DNA from 3 places in the Kribbella sancticallisti genome. Region 1 is predicted to be linked to each of the others. Evidence: riboswitches for the same ligand, from Rfam matches in the RefSeq annotation. Region 1 holds a riboswitch; each other region holds the start of a gene.
What was found. A riboswitch is a leader RNA that binds a small molecule or an ion and turns the genes downstream of it on or off. The one in region 1 is predicted to bind cobalamin.
Positions count from the first base shown of each region.

Region 1 (5,341 bases):
GTGTAGCGGTCCGGCGGGAGAGGATGCGCCGAGCGTGCCGCCGCTGGTATCAGTCAGTACGCCGCCGCCGTCGGAGACCCCGACGCCGACAGAGACCCCGAGCAGCCCGCCCACCGCGAAGGTGGCGGACACCCTGTGCACGCGGGTGAACCAGAACCTGGTGCAGACGACTCTGGCCGCGCCGGTGGTGCAGATCCAGCCGAAGGGCGTGCCTGCGGAGTTCGGCCTGCCCGCGACGTACGACGTCTGCCAGTTGGGTCTCAGTACGAGCCCCAACGGCCCCGTACTGCGGATCGGCGTCTCCGTGCTCCCCGCGACTCCCGCGACGCTGGGGGCAGTGCGGAAGGCGTACGACGCCACCAAGTCGGAGCCGGTCAAGCCTGTGGAGCTCGGGCAGGCCGGTTTCGGTACAAGCAAGTTCGTGGTGTTCCTGCTGGACGGCAAGGTCTACAAGGTCAGCGGACCAGCTGCCACGCTCGCGAAGTACGTAGTCCTGGGGAATGAGGTTCTGCAGCAGGTGCCGGGGTTGCCGGACGCGGCACCACTGATTACCCGCCCGGACTGCGAGCGCGGATCCTCCAAGGCGGACAAGGTGCTCGGCGCGCCTGCCATGGTCCGCCGGGACAGCGAGACCGCGGTCGGCGACCTGGTCTGCGGCTGGGTGACGGCGACCGGCGTGCTCTACACCGGCGTACGGCGGGTCGCCGACGCCGAGGCGGTGATCGCCCCCGTGCGGAAGGCTCCGACCTCGGAGTCGGTCCCGCTGGGTGACGAGGGCTACGTCGACACCGCGACCGGCCGCGGCATCATCCGCGTCGGCACGGACAAGATCGTCGATCTGGTCCCGCTGCCCGCCGGCAAGGCCGACAAGGACGACATGGTCGCGTTCGCTCTCGCGATGTCGCCGCTCTACACCCGCTAGCTGTACTCGGTCAGGACAGCTAGCCGGACCCGGCGATGCGAACGCGTCGCAGCTGGGTTACGGTGACCGCGCCGTGGTGTTCGGGAAGCCGGTGCGATACCGGCGCGGCCCTCGCCACTGTGTTCGGGAAGTCCGCAGGCCGTTCCCTCTGGGAGACCACTGGTCAGTTCTGACTGGGAAGGTCAGGTCGGCGGACGCTGTTCCCGTCAGCCAGGAGACCGGCCACGGCGTGTCACCCGTCCACGAGGTGTTGGAGGCGCGCGTGAAAGCGCTGGCTGCTGCTGTCGTTGTCCTGTCCCTGCTCTCCGGTTGCGGCGGGTCCGCCACCGCCGGTCCGAGCGCTGATGCCGTCACCGTGAAGAACTGCGGCCTCGACGTGACCGTCGACGGCCCGCCGAAGCGGGTGTTCGCGGCGTACCAGCCGGCCATCGAGATGGCGCACGCGCTGGGCATCTCGGACCGCCTGGTCGGTACGGCGTACCTGGACGCGGAGGTGCTGCCGGAGTACGCGGCGGCCCAGCGGGACCCGAAGTATTACCAGAACCTGCCGAGCCGGGAAGAACTGCTCAGCCAGAACCCCGACTTCGTGCTGTCCGGGTTCAACGACGTGTTCAGCGCGAGTGGGAGCGATTCGAGTTTCGGCAGCCGGAAGAGCCTGTCGGACCTGGGCGTGCGGACCTGGATCTTCAGCCCGCTCTGCCCGACCGCGGACGGCAAGGGCGACGAGGCGATCGACCCGGCGACCGTCTCGATGGACAACGTGTACGCCGACCTGCGCGACCTCGGCGAACTCTTCGGTGCCGGGGACAAGGCCGAGGCGGTGATCGCCGACCAGAAGAAGCGGATCGCCGCCGTCGAGGCGAAGGTGAGCAGCGCGGACAAGCCGACCGTGGCGATCCTGCGGCCCGGTCTCGAAGGGGGCGGCGTGACGGTGTCGGGCGGACCCGACTTCGGCACGGTGCTGATCCGGCAGGCCGGCGGGGTGAACGCGTTCGCCGACCTGACCTCGAAGCGCAACGTGAAGATCAGCGTCGAGGAGTTCATCAAGCGCGACCCCGACTACATCCTGATCAGCGGTTGCTGCGACGCCACCCTGACCGAGGCGCAGGTCCAGCCGGAGGTGCGGAAACTGTTGACCAACCCGGCCTACGCGAATCTCAAGGCAGTGCAGAACAAGCACGTCGTCCCGTGGCTGTTCGCGCACCACTCGGCCGGCGTCCGCGGCGCCCACTCGACCGAGTTGATTGCCAAGATCATCCATCCCGACCTGGTCAAGTGAGGTCCGAGCCGGCCCTGTTGCGGTGCGGCGGATCGCGGACGGCCGGGCTGGTCCTGGCCGTCGTCGTACTGCTCGCGGCCTTCCTGCTGTCGCTGCTGGCGGGCAACCAGTGGTTCGGGCCGCATGACGTGTACGTCGCCGCCGCGGACTTCACCGGATCCGACACCGATCGGGTGATCCGCTACCTGCGCTTCCCCCGCACAGCGGCCGGGCTGCTGGCTGGGATCGCGCTGGGGTTGTCGGGCGCCGTGATGCAGGGGATCACCCGCAATCCCCTGGCCGATCCGGGCATCCTCGGCGTCAACGCCGGCGCCGCGCTCGGGGTGGTGGCCGCGATCGGGCTGCTGGGCGTGCGGTCGCTGACCGGCTATGTCTGGTTCGCGATGGGCGGCGCCTTGATCGCGACGATGGTGGTCTACCTGGTCGGCTCGGTCGGCCGAGGTGGTGCCACTCCGGTGAAGCTTGCCCTTGCCGGTGCCGCGCTCTCGGCACTGCTCGGTTCGGTGACCTCGGCGATCACCTTGCTGGATCTGTCCACCCTGAACGAGTTCCGCTTCTGGGTGGTCGGGTCCTTGACCATGGCCACCGGCGGAGTGGTTGCCCAGAGCATTCCTTTCCTTGCCGTCGGCACCCTTCTGGCGCTGGTCCTCGGCCGCTCGCTGAACCAGATCGCTCTCGGCGAGGAACTCGCCTCCACGCTCGGCACCCGGGTCGGAGTGGTCCGCGTCCTGGCCGGCCTCGCGATCGTCCTGCTGGCCGGTACCGCGACCGCGATGGCCGGGCCGATCGCCTTCGTCGGACTCGCCGTGCCGCATGTCGCACGCGCCCTGGTCGGCGCCGACTACCGCGGGATCCTGCCGTGGTCCCTGGTCCTCGCGCCGACGATGCTGCTACTGGCCGACGTGCTCGGCCGGTGGGTGGCACGACCGGACGAGCTTCAGGTCGGCATCATCACCGCGCTGATCGGAGCGCCGCTGTTCATCGCGTTGGTCCGCCGCCGCAAGTTGGCCGAGCTGTGAAGGCGCTGAGAATCGGCCCGTTCTCCACCAGGGTGGACCTGACCGGCGTCGTGGTGACGCTGATCGCTCTGCTAGTCACCTTGGTGATCGCCGCGGTGTCACTGACGATGGGGGACTACGAGATTCCGTTGGCGCAGGTGCTCGACACCCTGGCCGGCAACGGATCCCTGATCATGACGGACGTGGTGGTGAACAACCGGCTGCCGCGGGTGCTGGTGGCGATCGGGGTCGGCCTCGCGTTCGGGATCTCGGGAGCGATCTTCCAGCGGCTCGCGCGCAACCCGCTGGTCAGCCCGGACCTGATCGGGATCAACGCCGGCGCGGCGCTGGCCGCGGTACTGATGATCACTGTGTTCGGCAGTGCGACCGATTGGCTGCCGGCCGGTGCGTTGGCCGGGTCGTTGCTGACAGCGATCACTGTCTATCTGCTGTCCTACCGAAGGGGCGTGGCGGGCTATCGGTTGGTGCTGGTCGGGATCGGGATCACGGCGATGGTCGGCTCGGTCACCACGTACCTGCTCACGCTGGCCGACATCTACACGGCCAAGAGCGCGACGATGTGGCTCGCGGGCAGTCTCGCCGGGCGGGGCTGGCCGCATGTGACCTTGATCGGGGTCAGCGTGCTGGTCCTCGTTCCAGTTGCTCTCGCCTCGTCGCGGCAGTTGCGGTTGCTCGAACTCGGCGACGACCTTGCCCGGACGCTCGCGGGCAGGGTCGAACTGTCGCGTGGCCTGCTGATCGCTGTTGGCGTGGGACTGGCCGCGCTGGCGACCGCTGCTGCCGGGCCGATCGCCTTCGTCGCGTTGGTCGCACCGCAGATCGCCCGGCGACTGGTCGCCGAACGTGTGGCCGGGCTGCTGTCAGCCGGCGCGATCGGGGCGCTGCTGGTGGTCGCGGCCGATCTGCTCGCGCGGGAGATCTTCGCCCCGACCGCGCTGCCGGTCGGGGTGGTCACGGCCTTCGTCGGCGCTCCGTACCTGCTGGTTCTGATGGCCCGCGCGAACCGCGTCGGGCAAGGAGGCTGACATGCCCGTACTGCGTACCGAGAACCTGAGCCTCTCGTACGACGCGACGCCCGTGGTGTCCGGGTTGTCCGTCGAGATCCCGGCCGGGCAGATCACCGTCATCGTCGGCGCCAACGCCTGCGGCAAGTCCACCTTGCTCCGCGGGCTGGCGCGGCTGCTCACTCCGCAGGGCGGCGCGGTCTATCTGGACGAGGTCGACCTGGCCCGGCTGTCCGGTGGTGCGCTGGCGACCAAGCTCGGCATGCTTCCCCAGCAACCGGTCGCGCCGGAGGGGATCACCGTGTCGGACCTGGTCGGGCGCGGGCGGCATCCGCATCAGCGCTGGTTCCGCCAGTGGTCGGAGGACGACGAACGGGTGGTCGCGGCGGCGCTCCAGGCGACGGGCGCGACGGAGTTGGCGGATCGCTCGCTGGACGAGTTGTCCGGTGGTCAGCGGCAGCGGGTGTGGATCGCTCTGGCGCTGGCCCAGGACGCCGAGACGATGCTTCTGGACGAGCCGACGACGTTCCTCGACCTGGCTCACCAATTGGAGATCCTCGACCTGGTCCACGACCTCAACCACGACCGCGGCAAGACCATTGTCCTGGTCCTCCACGACCTCAATCTCGCCGCGCGGTACGCACACCATCTGATCGCGCTGAAGCACGGCAAGGTGGTTGCCGTCGGCACCCCCTCCGAGGTCGTCACCGCCGAGGTGGTCGAGGAGGTCTTCGGCCTGGCCTGTGAGGTCATCACGGACCCGTTGACCGGAACCCCGTTGGTTCTGCCCCGCCCTCGCCGACCTCAGGCTTCGGAGTCGACGCCGGCCGAGCCAACTGGTGGTCGCCGACGCTCAGTTCCGTACTGCCGTCCAGGCTGACCGCGCGGACCTCGAACTGATCACAAGACGGAAATCTATTTCAAGGTCTTCAAGGCGGTGGCGATGGTGGCGATTGCTGTGGTGATTTCGGTGGGAGTGCGGGCGGCGTAGCCGAGGACCAAGCCCGGCGGCTGGGGTTTCTGGGAGTGCCAGGACAGGGGTTGGGTCTTGATGCCTCGTTCCAGTGCTGCCGCCGCCAGGTCCAGGTCGTCGACACCTGACGGGTGGTCGTCGAAG
Region 1 is NZ_BAAAOS010000037.1:179,888-185,228, forward strand. It holds gene ABD255_RS25805 (hypothetical protein) at 1-922, shown strand, start outside; cobalamin riboswitch at 980-1,163, shown strand; gene ABD255_RS25810 (ABC transporter substrate-binding protein) at 1,185-2,201, shown strand; gene ABD255_RS25815 (FecCD family ABC transporter permease) at 2,198-3,220, shown strand; gene ABD255_RS25820 (FecCD family ABC transporter permease) at 3,217-4,245, shown strand; gene ABD255_RS25825 (ABC transporter ATP-binding protein) at 4,247-5,104, shown strand; gene pdxR (MocR-like pyridoxine biosynthesis transcription factor PdxR) at 5,140-5,341, opposite strand, start outside.

Region 2 (5,341 bases), on a different contig from region 1:
ACCCGGACAATGCGGAGACGCGCATCCTGCTGCGGCAGCCGGACTACCGGTACAAGCTGGACCGGCCCTTCGAACAATGGACCGAGCATGAACCGACGGAACGGGAGCGATCGGCATGGTTGTAGAGCAATCCCGCGAGGCAGCCCTGGCGCTCCTGGCGAGCCTGAACCCCGAGCAGCGCCAGAAGATCAGCGCACCCTTCGACACACCTGACCACCAGGTCTGGACCTACCTGCCGGGCGACCGCCCGGGCCTCACCTTGGGCGAACTCTCCGCCGAGCAGCGGCCGCTGGCCATGCGCCTGCTGGAGATCGCGTGCAGCGAGCGCGGCCTGGCCGACGCGCGGTCGGTGATGTTCACCGAGGCGATCCGGCGCGGGCTGCCGCAGGCGGAGCCGGGTTCGACGGTCGACCTCGGCTCGGAGCAGCGGTACTTCCTACGGATCCTCGGCGACCCGGCCGGCATGGAGCCGTGGGCGTGGCGAATCAACGGCCATCACATCGCTCTGCACCTGACGTACGTGGACGGCGCGATCGGCTTCACCCCGCAGTTCTTCGGCTCCGAGCCGGCGACGGTCCTGACCGGCCCACACGCCGGCCTACGCACTCTGGCCGCCGAACAAGACCTCGGCTTCCAACTCCTCCACGCCCTCGAGCCCGGCCAGCGCGAACTGGCCGTGGTCTCCGACAAGGCCCCCGACGACATCCTCACCCGCTTCGACCCGATCGCAGATCCCGGCGTACTGCTCCGCGGCCTCCCGTACGGCGAACTCACTCCCGAGCAGCGCCAACTCTTCAGCCTCCTCCTCGGCCAGTACATCGGCCGCGCAGCCGGCCCGATCGGCCTGCAAACCTGGCAAGACATCACCGAAAACGGCATCGAACGCCTCACCTTCGCCTGGTCCGGCGCCACCGAACCCGGCAACGGCCACTACTACTCCATCGCCGGCCCCACGTTCCTGGCGGAGTACGACAACACCCAGGACGACGCCAACCACATCCACTCAGTCTGGCGCGACCTCCGCAACGACTGGGGCCAGGACCTCCTAGCCGCCCACTACGCCAACCACTAGGTAAAGCAGGTATTGCTGGAGCCCGGTTGCTCGGGTAAGCGAGGTGGTCGCGTGTAGCCCACGCGGTGCCAAGTGGCTCGGGAGAGGCGAGGTAGTCGTGCCACCTAGTGGTGTCCGCAGCGAGGTGATTCCGGGGGAGCAGGGTCACCGCTGATTGGGTGACGTATTTGCGGCCCATGACTGAGCCCAACCTCCGACAGGCACCCCCGGGAACTGCCCGAACACGAACCGAAGCCCAGTGCTCACTCCCATCGCTTGCCGCGACGCCAGAGTTGCGTCACCGCGTACCCAAGTGCGGCAACGCCGCCCGCGCCGACGATGCCGGGCCAGACATAGTCGACCCCCCAATCGTTGGCCTGCATCCTGGTTGGCTCCTGCGGGTCGTAAATTACGTCGATCGTGCCGCCAACGCGCGCGTCGTAGTAGTTCGTCGTGCTGTCCACGACCGTCCGGCCGGCTTTGGTCGTGTACCGGACCTCGATGCTGCTGTCACGTCCGCTTGACATGTCCAGCACAGTCGCCGGCACGACCTCACCGCGGTGCTGAAGAAGGTAGGTGTCACGCCCCATCCAGCCCGCCAGAAGAAACAGCCCGCAGGCGCCCAATCCTGTGACGAGGCCATCGAAATCCCAGTGCCATCGTCTGTGCGCCGCCGCATGACGGAACCGGCGGCTTGCGACCCGCTTCGCCCGCCGATTCACCTTCGCCCGGCGAACGGCCGGTGCCTTCCTGCGATTCATCGATCCTCACCGGTTGCGATCATCCGACCTGCGACGCACCAGCCCGTGTCGGTGTTCCTCAAATCAGGCCCGTGCTGGACTCACCTGATTCCAGCTGAGCACGAGGCGTTACAGGGACGATGTTCCCCGCGCAGGGACAGCGCGCAAACTTCGCTCAACCACGAACCAGGCTTCAGACGCATGACCGGCATCGCGGAGAGTACAGCTAACCAGTGAAGACTCCGCGGTGCCGCAGCCGTCGGCGCCGATCACCGGTGCCGTTCATCGAGACGTCCCCCTGGGAGTTCTGAGGCTGCAGATATCTAGCGCCTCGATCGACAGCAAGTGGCCCCGGCGCGTACCGGGAGCATAATGACTCATGGACGCTTCCCGGGAGGTCCGTCGCCTCGTCATTGGGTATCAGGTGTCGCAGGCGGTGCACGTCGCCGCGACCCTGGGGCTGTCCGATCTGCTCGCAGACGGTCCGAAAAGCGTCGTCGAGCTCGCCGAGAGGACCGGAGCGGACGTACGGTCGCTGACCCGCTTGATGCGTGCACTGGTCGCGGTCGGGCTTTATGTCAGCGACGCCGACGACAGGTTCTCGAACACCGAGCTCGGTGAGGTCTTCCGGACCGATGCGCCGCAGTCGGTTGCCGGCTGGGCACGCTTGGTCGGCCGGCCGTTCCATTGGCAGACGTATGCCTCGCTGGAGCACAGCATCCGCACGGGAGAGAACGCGTTCGTGGCTGTCCACGGGGAATCGGTCTGGGACTACTTCGCCGGGCACCCCGCCGAGCAGAGGGTCTTCGACGAAGCCATGACAGCCCTGTCCCGAACGGTGGCTGACGACGTCGTCGAGGCCTTCGACTTCGGTCAGTTCGGCACGGTCGTCGATGTCGGCGGTGGTCGAGGGATGCTGTTGGGTGCCATTTTGGCCCGCTACCCCTCGGTCAACGGCGTGCTCTTCGACCAGCCAGACGTCGTGGCAGGCGCAAACGAACTGCTGTCGGCGGCGGGTGTATCGCTGCGCTGCCGGGTGGTCGGGGGCAGCTTCTTCGACTCTGTTCCGGAAGGCGGGGACGCCTACGTCCTCAAGGCGGTGATCCACGACTGGGCCGACAAGGAGGCTGTCGAGATCCTGCGTACCTGCCGGCGCTCGATGCCGGCCCACGGCCGCCTGCTGTTGATCGAGCAGTTGCTGGACGAGTCTCCGGATCCCGTACGGACGGCGTTCTCCGACCTCACCATGCTTGTCGTGGCCGGCGGCCAGGAACGTACGACGGACGAGTACCGCTCATTGCTCGAGGCAGCCGGCTTCGACTACACCCGCACGATTCCAACCGACGGCGACATGTTCCTGATCGAGGCCGAGCCCACCCAGTAGGTGTCTGGTACGCGTGGGGCGCAGTGCGTAGTCGGCTAGAGTGCAGGCTGTCATCGACAGCTGTGCAGGAACCCGGTGTGAGTCCGGGACGGTCCCGCCACTGTGACCGCGCTTGCGCGGGAGTCAGGAACTGCTGCTGTCGTACCTGCCACCTGGGGCGTGGACACCCCGAGGAAGGACCGGCCGCGCGTGCCCGCGAACCTGTTGCTGCTCTCTACTGCTGATACCGATCTGCTGGCCGCGTCACAGGCCCAAGCCGGCTGGAAGGTCGCCAACCCCGCGCGGGTCGACCTGCAAGAGCTTCCGGCGTTGCTGGATGGCGTCGAGGTTGTGGTGGTCCGCCTTCTGGGTGGTCGCCGCGCCTGGGAGGAGGGTCTCGACGCGGTCATCTCCTCGGGCATTCCGACGGTGGTGCTCAGTGGCGAGGCTGCCCCGGACGCCGAGCTGATGTCGATGTCGACGGTGCCCGCCGGGGCGGTGACGGAGGCGCTCGCATACCTGCGCGAAGGTGGTTCCGAAAACCTCAGGAACCTGGCCGGCTTCCTGCGGGACACGCTGTTGCTGACAGGCGACGAGTTCGACCCGCCGCACGCGCTGCCGACGTACGGGATCCGCGGCGGCAGGACATTCAGCAAGGACAACCGGCCGGTGGTCGGCATCGTCTACTACCGGGCCCACGAGATCTCCGGCAACACCGCCTTCGTCGACGCGCTGGCGGATGCCGTCGAGGCGGCAGGTGCCCAACCACTCCTCGTGTACTGCGGAACGCTGCGCGGCCTGGATCCGTCGAGCCCCGAGAACGCTGAACTATTCGGCATGCTCGAAAACTGCGACGTGCTCGTCACTACGTTGCTCGCCGCGGGTGGCACGGTGGCGTCCAGTGCGAGCGCGGGCGGCGACGACTCCTGGGATGCCGGTGCACTGGCATCCCTCGACATCCCGTTGATCCAAGGCCTGGCGTTGACGTCGACGCGCGAGCAGTGGCTGGAGAGCGACGCCGCCATCAGCCCGCTGGACGCCGCGACCCAGGTGGCGATTCCGGAGTTCGACGGACGCCTGATCACGATCCCGTTCTCCTTCAAGGCGTACGACGCCGAGGGGGTTGCCAGCTACGCGCCGGACCACGAGCGGTGCGCCCGGCTGGCAGGGATCGCCGTAGCGCAGGCCAAGCTCCGGCACATCCCACCGGCTGACAAGAAGCTCGCTGTCGTGTTGTCGTCGTACCCGACCAAGCACGCGCGGATCGGCAACGCGGTCGGCCTCGACACCCCCGCCTCCGCAGTGGTCATCCTCGGTCAACTGAAGGAGGCCGGGTACGACCTCGGCCCGGACCTGGATCTGGACGAGCTGCAAGGAGCCGACGGCGCCGACGGGCTGATCCACCGCCTGATCGCGGCCGGCGGCCACGACGTCGATTGGCTGACCGACGACCAGCTCGCCGGCGCGGTCGCGAAGATCCCCCTCAAGACCTACGCGCAGTGGTTCTCCAGGACGCCCGAAACGTTGCAGACGGCAATGATCGAGGCCTGGGGCGAGGCGCCGGGCTCCCTGTACGTCGACCAGTCGGGCCCCGAGCCCGCGATCGCGCTCGCGGCGCTGCAGTTCGGCAACGTCGTCCTGATGATCCAGCCGCCCCGCGGTTTCGGCGAGAACCCGGTCGCGATCTACCACGACCCGGACATGGCCCCCTCGCACCACTACTTAGCGGCGTACCGGTGGCTTGAGGCGCCGCCGGAAGAGGGCGGATTCGGGGCGCACGCCGTCGTGCACCTAGGCAAGCACGGGACCCTGGAGTGGTTGCCGGGCAAGGGCATCGGGATGGCGGCGGACTGCGCGCCGGACGCGGTACTGGGCAATCTTCCGCTGGTCTACCCGTTCATCGTCAACGACCCCGGTGAGGGGACGCAGGCCAAGCGCCGCGGGCACGCCGTGATCGTCGACCACCTCGTACCGCCGATGGCGCGCGCCGAGACATACGGCGACATGGCCAAGCTCGAGTACCTGCTGGACGAGTACGCCACCGTCACCGCGCTCGACCCGGAGAAGGTGCCGACACTGCGGGCGCAGATCTGGACCCTCATCCAGGCGGCCCAGTTGCACCACGACCTGCACACCGAGGAGAAGCCGGAGGACGAGGAGTTCGACGAGTTCGTCCTGCACCTCGAC
Region 2 is NZ_BAAAOS010000063.1:69,706-75,046, reverse strand. It holds gene ABD255_RS38960 (histidine phosphatase family protein) at 1-125, shown strand, start outside; gene ABD255_RS38955 (DUF3500 domain-containing protein) at 116-1,072, shown strand; gene ABD255_RS38950 (DUF3592 domain-containing protein) at 1,315-1,812, opposite strand; gene ABD255_RS38945 (methyltransferase) at 2,171-3,175, shown strand; cobalamin riboswitch at 3,201-3,328, shown strand; gene cobN (cobaltochelatase subunit CobN) at 3,365-5,341, shown strand, end outside.
Region 2: another riboswitch for cobalamin. It lies ahead of cobN (cobaltochelatase subunit CobN); the one in region 1 lies ahead of ABD255_RS25810 (ABC transporter substrate-binding protein).

Region 3 (5,341 bases), on a different contig from region 1:
CCTCGGTGCCGAGCGCGCCGTCGTACAGGCCCATCACGCCTTCCACCACGGCGATGTCGGCGCCCGCGGAGCCGTGCGCGAAGAGCGGTGCGACCCGCTCCTCGCCGGACAACATCGGATCGAGGTTCCGCCCCGGCCGCCCGGTCGCGACCGCATGGAATCCGGGATCGATGTAGTCCGGCCCGACCTTGAACCCGGCCACCGTGTGCCCGGACCGCCGCAACGCGGCCATCAGTCCGACGGCAACCGTCGTCTTCCCGGCCCCCGACGAGGGCGCGGCGACGACAATGCGTGGGATCACCACTCGATGCCTTTCTGGCCCTTCTGGCCGGCGTCCATCGGGTGCTTGACCTTGGTCATCTCGGTGACGAGGTCGGCCGCGTCGAGCAGTCGCTGGTCGGCGTCGCGTCCCGTGATCACCACGTACTGGTGCCCGGGGCGGGAGGTCAGCGTCTCGACCACCTCGTCGACGTCGACCCAGCCCCACTTCATCGGATAGGTGAACTCGTCCAGCACGTAGAGGTCGTGGGCCTCGGCCGCGATCCGGCGCTGGATCTCCCGCCAGCCCTCGATCGCGTCGGCGGCGTGATCCTCCTCGGTGCCGGCCTTGCGCGACCAGCTCCAGCCCTCGCCCATCTTGTGCCACTCGACCGGGCCACCCTCACCCGTTGCCTCATGCAACTTCCCGAGCGCCTTGAACGCGCTCTCCTCGCCGACCTTCCACTTCGCGCTCTTGACGAACTGGAAGACGCCGATGTTCCAGCCCTGGTTCCAGCCGCGCAGCGCCATCCCGAACGCCGCGGTCGACTTCCCCTTCATCTCACCGGTGTGCACCATCAGCAGCGGCCGGTTCCGGCGCTGCCGGGTGGTCAGGCCGTCCTGCGGTACGACGCTCGGCTGTCCCTGCGGCATCAGGCCGCCCTCCGATCGGTGACGGCGCGAACCAGATTGCCCGCGGCAACTTCTCCCAGGTCGAGGTACTCCGCGCCCAGGTCGGCCGCGAGCTCCGCGGCCAGGCCGAGCCGGACGCCGCGCTTCGGCTCGCAGTCCACGACGACCGACGCGATGCCCTGCTGCGCGATCCAGCCGGCCGCCTGCTTGGCCTTGGCGAACGCCTTGTCCCCGGCGGTGGCGCGGCCGTCGGTCACGAGGACCAGGAGGGGGCGCCGGCGGGGATCGCGGATCGCGGCGATACGGAGTACGTCGGAGGCTTGGAGGAGACCTTCGGCAAGCGGTGTGCGACCACCTGTCGGCAGAGACTCCAGCCGCCGTACTGCGGTCTCTACGCTGCCGGTCGGCGGTAGAGCGACGGTTGCTTCGGCACCTGCGAAGGTGACCAGGCCGACGGTGTCGCGGCGCTGGTAGGCGTCGAGGAGCAGGGAGACGATCGCGGTTTTCACCTCGCCCATCCGCTTCTTCGTGCCCATCGAGCCGGAGGCGTCGACGCAGAACAGCACGAGGTTGCCTTCCCGACCTTCGCGGACGGCAAGTCGTACATCCGAAAGGCGCACTGCGAGGCCGGGTCCCGAACGGCCGCGGGCGTGCTGGTGGGGAGCGGCGGTGCGGATCGTCGCCAGCAGGTGCGGGCGTCCGGACTCCCGACCAGCGCGAGCGCGGTCGCCGACCACGCGGCCGACGTCGGTGAGCGCCCGCGACCGCCGCCCGGCAACCCCCGCGCCGGTCGACTGCACACTCAGCAACCGCGCTTTGAACGGCTCGGAGCTCCCCACAACCTGGCCGCTCGGAGCAGGACCGGGACTGCTGGTGTCGCTGTTCTGAGGACTGACATCCTCAGATCCGCTGTCGTTGGGGTCCTGGTCGGATGGGCCTCCGTCCGGCGTACCACCTGGGCCACCGTCCGGGTCGTCGTCGGGTTCCTCGGGTGGGGTGCTGTTGTTGATTGCCTGTTCGAGTTGCTCGTCGTCCAGGCCGGGTGCGTCGAACGGGTTGCGGCGTTTGCGGTGCGGTAGGGCCAGCTTCGCGGCGGCGCGAACGTCCTCCACCTCGACGACGGTTCGGCCGGACCAGGCCGCGTGGGCGACCGCGGTACGGGCGGTGACCAGGTCGGCGCGCATGCCGTCGACGTCGAAGGACGCGCAGATCTCGGCGATCTGGCGCAGCGCCGCGTCCGTCAGGATCACGTCCGCGAGCCTCGACTGCGCCTTGACGATCCGCTCGGACAACTCGGCCTGCGCCGCCGCGTACTTCGCCACAAACCCCGCCGGATCCGCCTCGTACGTGAGCCGCGCCCGCATCACCTCGACCCGTACGGCGGGATCGCGGCTCGCGACCACGTCGACGGTCAGGCCGAAGCGGTCCAGCAGTTGCGGCCGGAGTTCGCCTTCCTCGGGGTTCATCGTGCCCACCAGGACGAACCGCGCCGGATGGGTGATCGAGACCCCGTCCCGCTCGACAGTCGCCTGACCCATCGCAGCCGCGTCCAGCAGTACGTCGACCAGGTGGTCGTGCAGCAGGTTGACCTCGTCGACGTACAGGAGCCCGCGGTGCGCCGTCGCCAGCAGGCCGGGCTCGTACACGGTGACGCCCTCGGAGAGCGCCCGCTCGAGATGCAGCGAGCCGAGCACGCGATCCTCGGTCGCTCCCACCGGAAGCTCCACCAACCGCGCCGGCCGAGCCACCCCGATCGCGGCACCGGGAGCAGCCGCGGCGGCGGGAGTATCGGCGGCGACGGAAGCACCTGCGGGACCGGCATCCGCGGGAGCGGAGGCACCGGCTGGAGCCTGCGCGGCGGCGTAGGGATGAGCGGGCTCGTGCGGGCCGTCGGTGCAGCGAGGGTCGGGAGCTGCAGGATCGCAGGAGAACCGGCAGCCGGCCACCACCTCGACGGGCGGCAGGATCTCAGTCAGCGCGCGAACGGCGGTGGACTTGGCCGTGCCCTTCTCGCCCCGGATCAGGACCCCACCGATCGCGGGTGAGATCGCGGCCAGGATCAGCGCCAGCTGAAGATCGGGCATCCCCACGACCGCGGTGAACGGAAAGGCGGTGGAGGGAACGGCATTACTCGGAGCAGACCGCATCGGCGGCGAATCCCTTCGTCCTGCGGGTGTCCACGCCCGCCTCGGCACTTGGCACGCCGGGACCGCGGAGAGCGCTCCCTGGCGGCCGGTGGAAGATGTCCTGGCTTCCGGGTGTCACCCCGGTCACAGTGGCGGGACCGCCCCGGACTCCGGCTCTTCCGAGCCGTCACCGGTGTTCCTCTTCTACCGACCCGGCGATCATTCCACACCAGCCCCGAAGAGCCGCCCGGTGGAGATGATGAGCACATGAGAGAGCGCTTCCCGTGCGTCTGCTGCGGGCATCTGACGATGGGCGAACCGCCCGGCAGTTACGAGATCTGCCCGGTCTGTTTCTGGGAGGACGACCTGATCCAACTGCGCTGGGCGACCACCGTCCGCGGGGCCAACCGCCTCCCGTTGGCCGAGGCGCAGCAGAACTACCGCGCGTACGGAGCCTGCGATGAGCACGGCCGCCAGTTCGTCCGCGCGCCGCTCCCCGACGAGCCGGTTGAACCCGCCTGGCGGCCGATAGAACCCGACCACGACTCCTTCGAGGACTTGGCCAGCGAGGAGCGCGTGCCTTGGCCCGACCCCTACACCACGCTGTACTGGTGGACGGACGACTTCTGGCGAGCCGCTCAGTCGACGGCGAAACGCTCGTCCAAGTAGGCGGCTGAGGCGTCGTCGGCGATCGCCTGAACGCCCGTGATCGGCGTGACGGTGATGTAGCCGGCAGCGAGGAGGACCTCGTCGGTGTCGGTCTCCTCAGCAGGTGGAAGGGTCTGCAGGGTGACTACCGGCTCACCGGTCGGCGACTCGGTCACGAGCAGTCTGGACCTGCTGTACGGCGCCAACCGGGCCCAGCGGGCTCCCTTGAGTTCCGCTAGCGGGACGTCGGGGACGTTGATGCTCAGCACCGTGCCGATCGGCTGGTCCTGAAGCCAGTTCAGCGCCTCCGCGGCCACCGCGCCTGCGGTGTCGAGGTGGGACGGGTCCTCGGCGTTGATGCTGATCGCCAGCGCCGACATGCCCTGGGTCGCCGCGGTCAGGGCAGCGGCAACTGTCCCCGAGTGCAGGATCGGACCGATGTTGTGGCCGTGGTTGATGCCGGACACGACGATCTCCGGCGGCGGCCCGTACGCCCCCAGCCTGGCCAGCGTCACCGAGAGCGCGGGCGTGCCGTCGATCCCGATGAACCCGTTCTCGCCGACCTTCGAGGCGATCCGCCGCCCGATCATCCCGGCCCGGGCCGACCCGACCCCGCTCTGGTCGTTCCAGGGCGCCACCACCATCACGTCGTGACCCGCCGCCTCGATCGCCGAAGCGAGCGCCTGGATGCCTTCGGACTCGTAGCCGTCGTCGTTGGTGATCAGAACTCTCAACTGTTCGGACGCCATATGTCCTACCCAAGCCGAGAGAGCGTCCCCGAGCCTGTCTCAGCCGCGATCCTCGATGTCACCCTCTGTTTCCAGAACCGCCGTCCGCAGGGTCTCCAGCGCTTCCTCCGACGGCTCGGCCCATAGACCGCGTTGGGCCGCTTCGAGCAGCCGCTCCGCGATGCCGTGCCGGGCCCACGGATTCGACTTGCGGAAGAACTCGGCGATCTCGGGGTTGGCGACGTACTCCGTGGTCAGCGTCTCGTACATCCAGTCGTCCACCACCCCGGCGGTGGCGTCGTAGCCGAACAGGTAGTCGACCGTGGCCGCCATCTCGAAGGCGCCCTTGTACCCGTGCCGCTGCATCGCCGCCATCCAGCGCGGGTTCACCACCCGGGCCCGAAAGACCCGCTTGGTCTCCTCCTCCAGCGTCCGGGTCTTCACCTGCGCGGGAACCGCCGAGTCGCCGATGTAGGCCTTCGGGTTCGCGCCGGTCAGGTGCCGGACCATCGCGACCATGCCGCCGTGGTACTGGAAGTAGTCGTCGGAGTCCATGATGTCGTGCTCGCGGGTGTCCGCGTTCTTGGCCGCCACCTGGATCCGGGCGTATGCGCGCTCCATCGACGGCCGCGCCTCCGCGCCGTCGAGGTCCTTGCCGTACGCGTAGCCGCCCCAGACGGCGTACACCTCGGCCAGTTCGGCGTCCGTGCGCCAGTTCCGCGCGTCCACCAGCGGCAGCAGGCCGGCGCCGTACGAGCCGGGCTTGGAGCCGAAGACGCGGGCGGTGGACGAGCGCATGTCGTTGCCAAGAGCAACATCAGCGTCGACGTGCGCCCTCAGGTAGTTGCTGTTGGCATCCTCGTCCAGCGCGGCCACCGTCCGGACGGCCTCGTCCAGCAACGACACCACGTGCGGGAACGCGTCGCGGAAGAAGCCGGAGATGCGGAT
Region 3 is NZ_BAAAOS010000063.1:63,510-68,850, forward strand. It holds gene ABD255_RS38915 (cobyrinic acid a,c-diamide synthase CobB) at 1-301, opposite strand, end outside; gene cobO (cob(I)yrinic acid a,c-diamide adenosyltransferase) at 298-912, opposite strand; gene ABD255_RS38925 (magnesium chelatase subunit D family protein) at 912-2,975, opposite strand; cobalamin riboswitch at 3,114-3,261, opposite strand; gene ABD255_RS38930 (CPCC family cysteine-rich protein) at 3,285-3,686, shown strand; gene surE (5'/3'-nucleotidase SurE) at 3,656-4,399, opposite strand; gene cobN (cobaltochelatase subunit CobN) at 4,454-5,341, opposite strand, start outside.
Region 3: another riboswitch for cobalamin. It lies ahead of ABD255_RS38925 (magnesium chelatase subunit D family protein); the one in region 1 lies ahead of ABD255_RS25810 (ABC transporter substrate-binding protein).